3 regions of the Paenibacillus sp. USHLN196 genome follow, and region 1 is predicted to be linked to each of the others. Evidence: predicted binding sites of a transcription regulator. Region 1 holds the regulator's gene; each other region holds the start of a gene.
What was found. Region 1 encodes Rex, which represses fermentation and respiration genes when NADH is low (regulators of the CRP and FNR family bind a similar motif). Its sites were predicted from a motif close to TTGTGAAATATTTCACAA; they were not measured.
Positions count from the first base shown of each region.

Region 2: the regulator Rex is predicted to act here: its motif matches at 1,913-1,930, upstream of pflB (formate C-acetyltransferase).
Region 3: the regulator Rex is predicted to act here: its motif matches at 2,565-2,582, upstream of nirB (nitrite reductase large subunit NirB).

Region 1 covers NZ_JBBCYH010000010.1:67,034-71,057, reverse strand. The annotation lists gene WFI24_RS22590 (cell wall elongation regulator TseB-like domain-containing protein) at 54-584, opposite strand; gene WFI24_RS22585 (amidohydrolase) at 624-1,928, opposite strand; gene WFI24_RS22580 (redox-sensing transcriptional repressor Rex) at 1,915-2,568, opposite strand; gene dinG (ATP-dependent DNA helicase DinG) at 2,785-4,024, opposite strand, start outside.
Region 2 covers NZ_JBBCYH010000008.1:222,405-226,428, reverse strand. The annotation lists gene pflB (formate C-acetyltransferase) at 1-1,830, opposite strand, end outside; gene adhE (bifunctional acetaldehyde-CoA/alcohol dehydrogenase) at 2,939-4,024, opposite strand, start outside.
Region 3 covers NZ_JBBCYH010000005.1:403,394-407,417, reverse strand. The annotation lists gene nirB (nitrite reductase large subunit NirB) at 46-2,475, opposite strand; gene WFI24_RS15315 (metal-dependent hydrolase) at 2,752-3,459, shown strand; gene WFI24_RS15310 (hypothetical protein) at 3,692-4,012, opposite strand.

The DNA.
Region 1 (4,024 bases):
GTCTGCCGGTTCTTTCAATTCTTTAATTCACTAGCTGAAGCACTCTATTTGTTCTAACTGTTCGGTAGTGTGTAGACCAGGTCCACCTGTTCTCCATTGCTAAAACGATAAAAGCGATAGTGGTTATGCGTACCGTCTTTATAATACACTTGCCACACATATATTCCATTGACAACTCCGGGCATGATTCGCTTAATCTCCCCGGCAGGAACTTCAGAACTGAAGCGATTGCGAATCTGCGCTTCGGACATGCCATTCTGCAGCAACTCGCTGTGTATAGCGTTTGCACCTGTAGCCGGTTGATTGTTTGCATCGAATTTCACCCAGACCATAACTTCCTGGTTATCCTTATTTTTGCCGATCAGGGTCCAGTAGATGTTGTCAGAGCCTTCTTTATCTCCCCAGATGTACTTTCGCAATTCATCATAGGATGTAATGCCCAGCTGCTCCTGAGCTGCCTGTATGGCGAGCGCTTCTTCCTTACGCTGGTCCTGCGTGACATAAACGTAATAACGCTGAAGTCCAAACAGAATCAGAACCAGTGCAAGTAGCGAAATCCATATCCACTTCTTTTTTTTCTTCAAAAGCCGAACTTCCTTTCCCTATGATGCTCTGTCCTGCTATTAACGAGCAAGCAGACCATCAAATGCCAATTGAGACTCACGCAAAATGCGCTCTTCATCCAGCGTCAGACATTCTCCATGTTTAACCACTTGTTTTCCATCCACCCATACGTGCTCTACATCTTTAGCAGAAGCCGAGTAGATCGTATGTGAGATCAGGTCTGTATGTGGATAGAAATGTGCCTGTTCAATGTCCAAGGCGATAAAATCAGCCTTCATGCCGACCTGGAGTGCTCCGGTATTGTTCAAGAAGATGGATTTGGCACCGTATGATGTTCCGAGTAGTAACGCTTCGCCTGCTGGCACTGCCGTCGGGTCACCAGACACGCCTTTGTGGATCAATGCAGCCAGTCTCATTTCCTCGAACATATCCAGGTTGTTGTTGCTTGCCGGTCCGTCTGTTCCAAGTGACACGGTAACTCCCGCTTTCAGCAAAGCAGGTACCCGCGCAACACCGGAGGCAAGTTTCAGGTTACTACCCGGGTTATGGGATACAGCCACATCATGACGCGCCAGAATCTCAATCTCTTCATCATTCAGATGCACCGCATGTGCAACCAGGGATGGACGGGAGAAAAAGCCCAGTTTCTCCAAATGTTCCACAGGACGCAGGCCATAATCAGCCACATTCTGCTCCACTTCACGAAGCGTTTCCGACATATGGGTATGGAGCGGAAGGTTTAGGTCGTTTGCGACCTGTACAAGCTTCTCTATGTAGTCAGGAGGGCATGTATATGGTGCGTGTGGCGAGATTACGGTTGTAATACGACCATCTGCTTGTCCATTCCACTCACGCGCAAAAGCAGCCGACTCCTCCAGCTTCCGCAATTGCTCTTCTTCCGAGCACAGCCCAATGACACCACGTGCCAATGCTGCTCTAACGCCGGACTGTTCCACGACTTTGGCAACCTGATCCATGTGGTCATACATGTCCAGGAAGGCTGTAGTTCCGCCTTTCAACATTTCAAGCACCGATAGCGAAGTTCCCCAATATACGTCTTGTGAAGTCATTTTCGCTTCCATCGGCCACATTTTTTCCTGCAACCATACTTGCAGCGCAAGATCGTCTCCATGTCCTCTGAGCAGCGACATTGCTGCATGACCATGCGTATTGATCAGACCCGGCAGGAAGAACAATCCTTTTCCATCCACTTTGGTACAATTTTCGTCTCCATCCGGCAATGTCTCACCAATATGCACAATCTTGTCATTCTCGACAACCATGTATCCTTGAACCACATTCCATGTTGCGCCTTCATTAACGGCAAATTTACCGTTGTGGATTACCCATCTATTTGTTGTCATCTTCCTCTTCGTCCTTTCCAGTCTCCAAGTAATAGGCCAAACTAAGTAGATCCGTCGTAAAGTCAGCATGGTGAATGCGGATATGCGGCGGTGTTTTTAGAATTGTTGGTGCAAAATTAAGGATCGCTTCAATTCCCGATTCAATAAGCTGATCGGCTACATTCTGGGCTTCCGTATCTGGAACCGTAATAATTCCAATGCGGATGTTGTCTGTTTTAACTGCTTCCGTCAATTCGTTCATAGGCTTCACCGTCAAACTGTTGATTTGACTGCCAATTTTCGGTCCGTATGCATCGAATACAGCAACAATCTTCATATTGTCTTTCAGATATGCGTTGTAGTTGGACAAGGCCTGTCCGAGATTACCCGCGCCTACCAGAGCTACATTAATTTGCTGATCAATCTTGAGGATGTGACGAATCTTTTCGATCAAATAGGATACATCGTACCCGATCCCTTTACGACCAAAATCACCGAAGTAAGCCAAGTCTTTACGAATTTGGGCCGGATTCAGATCCAACCTTTGTCCAAGCTCTTGAGAAGAAACAGTGGCCACCTCACGCTGATGCAACTCGCTCAAATAACGCAAGTACACAGGCAAACGTCGTACCACCGCTTCCGAAATTTTATCTGATTTCATTCTTGCTCCCCCTTACCAAGGCCACGATAAAATAATAGATGAAAGATGAGCATCCTGTATAAATTTAAAGATAAACGTGACATTTTATACAGAATGCTCCTTGTAATTTAGGTTATAAGTTCTACGTGCAACTGCTTTAATCGGATACGGAAATATCTAATAAAGTTTAACGCCAAACGATAGTGTCATGCAATGATATAACGAACATAACAACCATTATTCTTGTTCTGTAGCAGGTTTTTCCAACCACTCGGTAATTCGTGGCACCATCTGCTCTGTAAGCATATGCTCCATTTTGGGACCAGGTAATGAATATAAAAAGAATTTACCATAATACGCTTCGATCACCCGTGTATCATAGACAATCACAATACCTCTGTCCTTCGCTGTACGCACCAATCGGCCAAATCCTTGCTTGAAACGAATGACCGCTTGTGGCACAGACAGTTTCATGAACGGATTTTTCTTCTGCTCCTGAAGCAACTCACTCTTGGCTTCCACCAACGGATGATTCGGTGGCTGGAAAGGCAGTCGCACAATAGCGAGACAGGTTAGCGCCTCTCCCGGGATATCTACACCCTCCCAGAAGCTGCTTGTGCCCAGAAGTACCGTTGCTTTGGCATCTTGGAACCTGCGTGTCAACTTGGAGCGACTTCCACTGTCAACGCCTTGCCCCAGCAACGAGATATCGTTACCAGACAAAGCCTCCTTCAGCGGATCATAGACCTGTCGCAGCATCTTGTATGAAGTAAACAGAACCATCATGCGTCCACGAGTGGCGATTGCGGTCTCTGCGAGTGATTGCACCAGCATATTGACAAAGTGTGCATCCCCCACACTGCCCTTCACACTTGGGAAATCACGTGGAATCACCAGAAGTGCCTGATCGCGATAGTTGAAAGGTGAAGGCAGCATCGACGTTAACAGTCGATTATTCTCGGAGGCTTCCTGCAAGCCCAGCTGTTCAATCATGAACTGGAATGACTTATCTACCGAAAGCGTGGCCGATGTAAGCACAACACTTTTCTTTTTATCAAAAAACAAATCCTTAAGCTGTGCACTGACATCTACAGGTACGGCATACAGCTGGAGAGATTTACTGCGGAACTGGCCGCTGGCTTCCATCCAGTACACCGTTTTGGCATCATCCATACGCATGAAGAAACGTAGATTCTCCTTCAATGTGGTCAGATCTTTCAGTAGACCTGTGATGTCCGTGATCAGGCTGTCGGATTGATAATCATCCTGATCTTCTTTCACTTCAAGCAGCAATTTGTCCCCTTTGCGAACCAAATCGCCTAATGTCACATAGATCTGGTTCTCCAGATCCTGCAGCTCTTGCCATTTGGCCGGTTTCTGAGATGCCTTCAAACGCAGGGAAAATTGCCCTGTTTCTCCCGGTGAAGCATCACTTCGTTCAGGTAAAAGGCCGAACAAGGCATCACTCATTCGATCC
Region 2 (4,024 bases), on a different contig from region 1:
ATATACCACGTTGGAAGTGATCGTCAGCACGGATTGTGTTGGTACTGCGTTACGGTAAGCTTTGTGCTTGCGAATCATACCCATGAAGTTCTCGACCAGTTCAACAGCAATGCTGTCTACGCTGTCTTCATTGTTACCGTAACAAGGGAAGTCTCCTTCGATTTCGAAATCAACAGCGATGCCTTGTTCGTTACGAATTGGTTTAACTTTGGCATATTTGATCGCACTCAGTGAATCTGCTGTAACTGACAGACCCGCGATACCGCACGCCATCGTACGTACAATGTCACGGTCATGCAATGCCATCTCGATCCGCTCATAACTGTACTTGTCGTGCATGTAGTGAATGACGTTGAGAGTGTTCATATACAGCTTCGCCAGCCACTCCATCATTGGTTTGAAGCGCTTCATGACTTCATTGTAATCCAGCACTTCGCTTGTAATGGCAGGATACTCAGGTCCGACCTGTGCTCCGGATTTCTCATCACGACCACCGTTGATCGCATACAGGAGAGCTTTTGCCAGGTTGGCACGAGCGCCGAAGAATTGCATTTGTTTCCCGATCTTCATCGCTGATACACAGCAAGCAATACCGTAATCGTCGCCATAGATCGGACGCATCAGATCATCATTCTCATACTGAATTGAACTGGTTTCAATGGATACTTTGCTGCAATAATCTTTGAAAGCTTCCGGAAGTTTCGTGGACCAAAGTACAGTCAGGTTCGGCTCTGGTGCAGGACCCAAGTTGTGCAGCGTATGCAGGAAACGGAAGCTGTTTTTGGTTACGCGTGTTTCACCATTCACAGACATCCCACCGATGGACTCGGTTACCCATGTTGGATCTCCACTGAACAGTTCGTTATAATCCGGTGTACGCAAGAATTTGACAATCCGCAGTTTCATGACGAAATGATCAACCAATTCCTGAGCCTGTTCTTCAGACAGAATGCCTTCTTGCAGGTCACGTTCAATGTAGATATCCAGGAAGGAAGATACACGTCCCAGTGACATTGCAGCACCGTTCTGTTCTTTGATGGCAGCGAGATAACCGAAGTACAACCATTGGAACGCTTCTTTCGCTGTAGTCGCTGGCAAAGAAATATCGAATCCGTGCATATCGCCCAATTGCTTCAATTCTTGCAATGCACGAATCTGCTCAGACAATTCTTCCCGCAGACGAATGACATCTTCATCAATGACATCAACTTCGAGTGCATTCAATTCACCTTTTTTGTTACGAATCAGGAAGTCTACCCCGTACAAAGCTACACGACGATAGTCACCGATGATCCGGCCACGGCCGTAAGCATCTGGCAGGCCTGTAATAATCCCTGCTTTACGCGCTGCACGCATATCGGAAGTATAAGCATCGAATACACCTTGGTTATGTGTTTTGCGAATGTTCGTAAATATATCAATGACGCCTTGTGGCATCTCAAAGCCATATGCCTCACATGCGTCAATCATCATGCGGATTCCGCCTGTTGGTTGAATGGAACGTTTGAACGGAGCATCGGTCTGAACGCCGACAATCTGCTCTTTGGATTGATCCAGATAACCGGGTTGGTGAGAAATAATAGTACCTGGTGTGTTCACGTCAACATCAAGGACACCGCCGTTATCACGTTCTTTTTTGGTCAGATCAGATACGATCTCCCACAATTCTTTGGTATTCTGGGTTGCACCTGCGAGGAACGCTTCATCACCGTAATACGGAGACAAGTTGTGTGCCAGAAAATCATTCACATCTACGGATTTGGTCCATGTTCCTTTGGTAAAGTTTCTCCAGCCTGTTTGTTGTTTGACATCTTTTTCAATCACCGACATCGTAATCCCTCCACTAATTTGGATTTCTGGACACATAACATGTTGCTTCATTCGTATCATTGTGTGCCCAGAGCCGCGATTAATGTGAATTGTTTCACATAAACCGGATCATGTTCTCTCTACTTGGGAACCGGAACCGCGGGATGAATGTTTTTCTTACATTTTCAGTATACGACTTGGGGGTTTCATCATCTGTGATTTTTGTCACAAAGTCAGTGAACTAACTCACTCCACCTGCGCTGTGTCCCATTGAACCGAAACTTTACACAGGATCACTGCGTGGCAGAACAACCTTCCAATCGCTGTTATCCCCAGATTTTTTTGATTCCCTTTCGAAAAGGGAAAATCCGGGGATAAAGGCGAACGCTTCGCTTTTTCAGGTTATTTCTGCCCCTCCGTTGTCGTGTAAAGGGATTGTTCAAACAGCCACATCACGGATTCCGTGTAACCTCTATAGAACCGAACCATTGCTCCTCTATACTTGGAGCAAACCAAATCTTAGAATAACCCCCCTGAAAAACAGATGCTTTGCTCTTCTGTTTTTCTGCCCTCTCCGTTATTGTGTGAACATCTGGCTCAAACAGCCACATCACGAATTCCGTGTAACCTCTTTAGAACCGAACCATTGCTCCTCTATACTTGGAGCAAACCAAATCTTAGAATAACCCCTGAAAAACAGATGCTTTGCTCTTCTGTTTTTCTGCCCTCTTCGTTATTGGGTGTGTATCTGGCTCAAACAGCCACATCACGGATTCCGTGTAACCTCTCTAGAACCGAACCATTGCTCCTCTATACTTGGAGCAAACCACATCTTAAAATAACCACTTAAAAACAGATGCTTTGCTCTTCTGTTTTTCTGCCCTCTTCGTTATTGGGTGTGTATCTGGCTCAAACAGCCACATCACGGATTCCGTGTAATCTCTCTAGAACCGAACCATTGCTCCTCTATACTCGGAGCAAATCAAATCTTAGAATAAATCCTGAAAAACAGATGCTTCGCTCTTCTGTTTTTCTGCCCTCTCGTTATTGTGTGAAAGACGGCAATCGGGGCTCCCCTCTCGGGGAACCCTGATCTTCTTGCCATAAGGCACGCTTCGTTCTAAATTTATTATTCAAACTTTCCGTAGAAAGCGTTGCGGTATACATCAGCCAGTTCAGTTACCAGCGGCAACTTCGGATTGGCGGTTGTACATTGGTCTTCGAAGGCACGGTCTGCCAGATAATCCACATGTGCTTCAAAGTCTTTGGCATCAAATCCGATTTCCTGGAACGATTCTTCAATGCCCAATGTTCTGTTCAGTTTGCGAATGGCATTGATGAGACTGGTTACGCCTTCTTCTGTCGTACGGGCAGGCAATCCCAAGATGCGGGCAATTTCGGCATAACGCTCATCCGCTACAAAGTGCGAATATTTCGGGAACGATGCGAATTTGGTCGGTTTTTTCGCGTTGTAACGAATGACGTGCGGCATCAGGATTGCATTGGTGCGTCCGTGTGCGGTGTGGTACTGACCGCCCCATTTGTGCGCCAAGCTGTGGTTAATGCCCAGGAATGCGTTGGCAAACGCCATACCGGCAATCGTGGAAGCATTATGCATTTTCTCACGTGCCAGTTTATCTCCTTGCAGCGCAGATTGCTCCAGGTATTGGAACACCAGTTGAATGGCTTTGATCGCAAGTCCATCCGTGTAATCATTCGCCATGACAGACACATAAGCTTCAATCGCATGAGTCAGTACGTCCATACCTGTATCCGCTACAGCCGTTTTAGGCAGGGAGTATACGAATTCCGGGTCGACAATCGCTACGTCTGGAGTCAGCTCATAGTCGGCCAATGGATATTTGGTATTTCCTTGATTTTTATCTGTAATAACCGCGAACGATGTCACTTCAGAACCTGTACCGGATGTAGTTGGAATCGCTACAAATTTCGCTTTTACACCGAGACGTGGATATTTGTAGATCCGTTTGCGGATATCCATGAATTTCTGTTTCAGGTCGTTGAAGTCCGTATCTGGATATTCATAGAACAACCACATGGCTTTGGCAGCATCCATCGGTGATCCACCGCCGAGTGCAATAATACAGTCCGGTTGGAAGCGGCGCATCATTTCGGTTCCGCGATCTACCGTTGTTGTGGATGGATCTGGCTCTACATCGGAGAATACTTCGATCGCTACTGGCATTTGGCGTTG
Region 3 (4,024 bases), on a different contig from region 1:
ACTCCTTTTATCTATTTAACATGGATCCCGATTCATCTTGCCAACTTATGGACGAGCTGACACTTCGATTCCGTGGAACATCTTACTTTGGCCTTCTTCATTGCGAATCGCTTTTTGCCAAGGTTCTTCAACATGCTCAAGTGCAAACTCAATCCGCTCCATCAAAGCTTTTCGTTCTTCGAGGTTATCCACGACAACCGAGCGAATATGTTCCAGACCCATGCGTTCCACCCATTCCGAAGTCCGTTCCAAATAGTTACCTGTCTCGCGGTAATACTGCATGATGGCTCCGCACAGTTCGATCAACTCTTCATCCGTTTTTACTTTGCATAGGGAATCAGCAAGTCTTGCTTTAATACCGCCGTTACCGCCGATAAAGATTTCCCAGCCCCCGTCGTTACCAACGATACCGATATCTTTTGTACATGCTTCTGCACAGTTCCGCGGACAACCATTGACAGCATATTTAAACTTGGCTGGCAGATCCAGACGTTCGAATTTGCGTTCAATTCTGGCGCCCATAGCCATGGAATCCTGTGTACCGAATCGGCAGAATTGGGAGCCGACACATGTTTTGACCGTACGCAGCGATTTGGCGTATGCATAACCTGAAGGCATATCCAGTTCAGCCCAGACTTTGGTCAGATCTTCTTTTTTGACACCAATCAAGTCGAGACGCTGACCGCCAGTCACTTTGACTGCTTTAACATCATATTTAACGGAAACGTCAGCGATGCGTTTGAGGTCTGCCGGTGTAGTTACCCCGCCATACATCCGAGGTACAACCGTATACGTTCCATCTTTTTGAATATTCGCGTTCATGCGTTCGTTAACAAAACGGGATTCCTTCTCATCTTCGTGCGTGTCCGGAGCAATCATGCCAAGGTAATAGTTGATTGCCGGACGACATTTGGAACAACCTTCTGGCTGACTCCATCCAAGTACATTCATGACCTCTTTGGTCGTTTGCAGCCCTTTTTGACGAATCTCGGCTACAATCTCATCCCGTCCCATAGATGTACATCCGCAGATGCCCTGTTTGGCTCCAGTACTGAAGTTGTCTCCAAGTACATATTGCAAAATCTGTTCCACAACCGGTTTACATCCACCGCAAGAGCGGGTTGCACCGGTACAGGCTTTGATTTCATCTACAGTGGTCAGGCCCTGGTTTGTAATTACATCGACAATAGTTCCTTTAGTCACTCCGTTACATCCGCAGACGATCTCGTCCTCGGGCATCGTTTCAACAGAGGTTGCTTTCTTATGACCGCCACAGCCTGTGCCCATGAGTGAACCGTACAATTCCTCGGTCATTTCGGTTTGATTTTTGATCAGCTTTTGCAATTCGGCAGAATCCGTAATGTCACCGAAGAGCACGGCACCGACCATTTTATTGTCACGAAGCAGAATCTTTTTGTAGGTTCGTTTCCAGTCATCTTTGTGCGAAATGACGGTGTGTTCCGGACTGTCGATGAATTCACCGGTTGAAAAGACGTCCACACCCGAAATTTTCAATTTCGTGGATACAACAGAACCTTCATAAGGAGCCGTCTCAACCCCGCAGATATGTTTCGCCAGAATCATGCCTTGTTCGAACAATGGGGCAACGAGGCCATAACATACGCCGCGGTGCTCTGTACATTCCCCGACCGAGTACACATTCTCAAGTGAAGTCTGCATATAGTCATTCACGACAATGCCCCGATTCACTTCCATACCGCTTTCACGGGCTACAACCGTATTAGGCTTAATCCCTACAGCCATGACAACAAAATCAACATTCAGAACCGTATCATCTGCAAAACGTATCCCTTCAACGCGTTCGCCGCCCAGCAGTTCGGAAGTCTGCGCACCCATCTTGAACCGGATACCCTGACGTTCCAATTCAGCTTTCAACATGGCTGAAGCTTGCGGATCAAGCTGACGCTCCATCAGATCCTGCATCAAGTGCACTACGGTAACTTCCATGCCAAGTTGTACCAACCCTTTGGCAGCTTCAAGGCCTAGCAGTCCGCCCCCGATAACGGCCGCTCGTTTATACTGTTTAGCAGCTTCCAGCATGACATTGCAATCGGCGATATCACGGAAACCGACGACACCTTCTTTGTCATGTCCAGGTACGGGGAGAATAAAGGAGTTAGAGCCAGTCGCAATGATGATTTTGTCATAAGGGAAGCGAGTTCCATCCTCCGTCACAACTTCATGGGTATCCGAATCAATCCGGGTTACGGTTGTTCCTGTATGGAGGGTAATACCATAATCCTGATACCAGTGGAGATCATTCAGTACGATGTCATCCAGTGTTTTGCTTCCTTCCAATACATAGGACAACATAATTCGGTTGTAGTTAGGGTAGGGCTCTGTGCCAAAAACAGTAATATCAAATCGCGATGTTAATTTCAAAATTTGTTCTACGGTACTGATTCCTGCCATTCCGTTACCTATGATAACGAGTTTCTCTTTTTTTCCGTTCATGTGGGTATGCCTCCTTGGATAGACGCTGTACATTACCAACAATTTTAGTGGTTTATATTTGAAATTATACAAGTAGTTGACGACAGTTTATGTGATTTAATTCACTAATAAAGATAGAAGAGTCAAAAATATAATAGTGTGAGCCCCATCACAGAAAGTGATATTTATTTTCATACAAATAAGAAATGCGAACTATTGTTCTTGTTTTGGTTTCGTTGTACTATCAAAAGTGGGCTATGTATGTTCCCTATTTCTTCGAAAGGAAGTTTTTGCACCATGATGGGAAGATCCCACCTGATGATCGGGACAGGCGTATCACTTTCTGTACTTCAGTTGGCTGGTATGCCGGTGACTGCACCGGCAGTTACGGTTGCTCTGATTGGTTCCTTATTGCCTGACATCGATGAGCCGAATTCGCTGCTGGTATCGAGAGCATTGCCTAATAGCCTGATTAGGCTGTTACAGACTATTCTTTTGCCGACAGCTGTATTTGTGTACTTCTATGTTCATGCCAAACCGTGGAACCTGTTGCTTGCGATCCTCATTGCACTTGTGTCATTTCTACCCTCGCGTTCACTACGCAAAGTGCTGATGTTTGCGATTGGACTCGGGCTCGTTTTCTATGGTCACTCATTCGCGCCATGGAATCTGATTGCAGGCAGTCTGTTAATGCTCTGCACCACCCTGACTCACAGGGGACTGACACATACCCTTTATGGAACCGCAATATGGGCTGGCTTACTTTACAGCACGACCCAGCAGCAGGGACCGGAGATTTGGGTAGCGGGAGGTACGGCATATGCGATGCATCTGTTGGCCGATTCACTAACCAATCGGGGTATTCGTCCGTTACCACCGTTCAAGTGGCGCATACGGGTGAATCTGATGAGTACAGGAACCAAGCGAGGGGCCGTTGTAGAGAATGTCTGCATTGTGCTTACCCTTATTTTGGCCTGGATTGCATTCTCACCGCTATTTCTATAGCCATCCAAGAAACGCCAGCCCGCATATTGTGGACTGGCGTTTATAGGTATGCATTTCATAATGAATGGAGCGTAATCACGTACGCCAATTCAGGATTGAGATGGTGAATCGGTTAGATCGTCAATATCGGAAGAACCAAATACAAATAAAACAACAAGAATGACAATAATCAATAGCTCAGCGAACCCATTTCCGTCAAAGTCAGACATCACTTCAACCTCATTTCTTGGCGTTAAGAATTGATTCTCTGTTGGAAAGCCCGGATAACATCATTCAACGTCATGTCCCCACCAATCTCATCCAGGAATTGCACCAGTTTGTCTTGATTCGATGGTGTAATGTTTTGTAACGTTTTATATTGTCCGACCAGTTCAACGACCAGTGTAGCTTCTCGAAACAACGTGACCGCATCCACTCTTAACTTCCCGCTTACCAGTAATGCAGCAACGATAAGTTCCAGATTTCTTCCTTTAAGGTTGCCATTGAGAAGGGTGTTTGCAGCATTTGTTTTTTTGGAACCTTTATTCGATTTTCCATTCCTTCTCACTGCCATAACAGGTCCCCC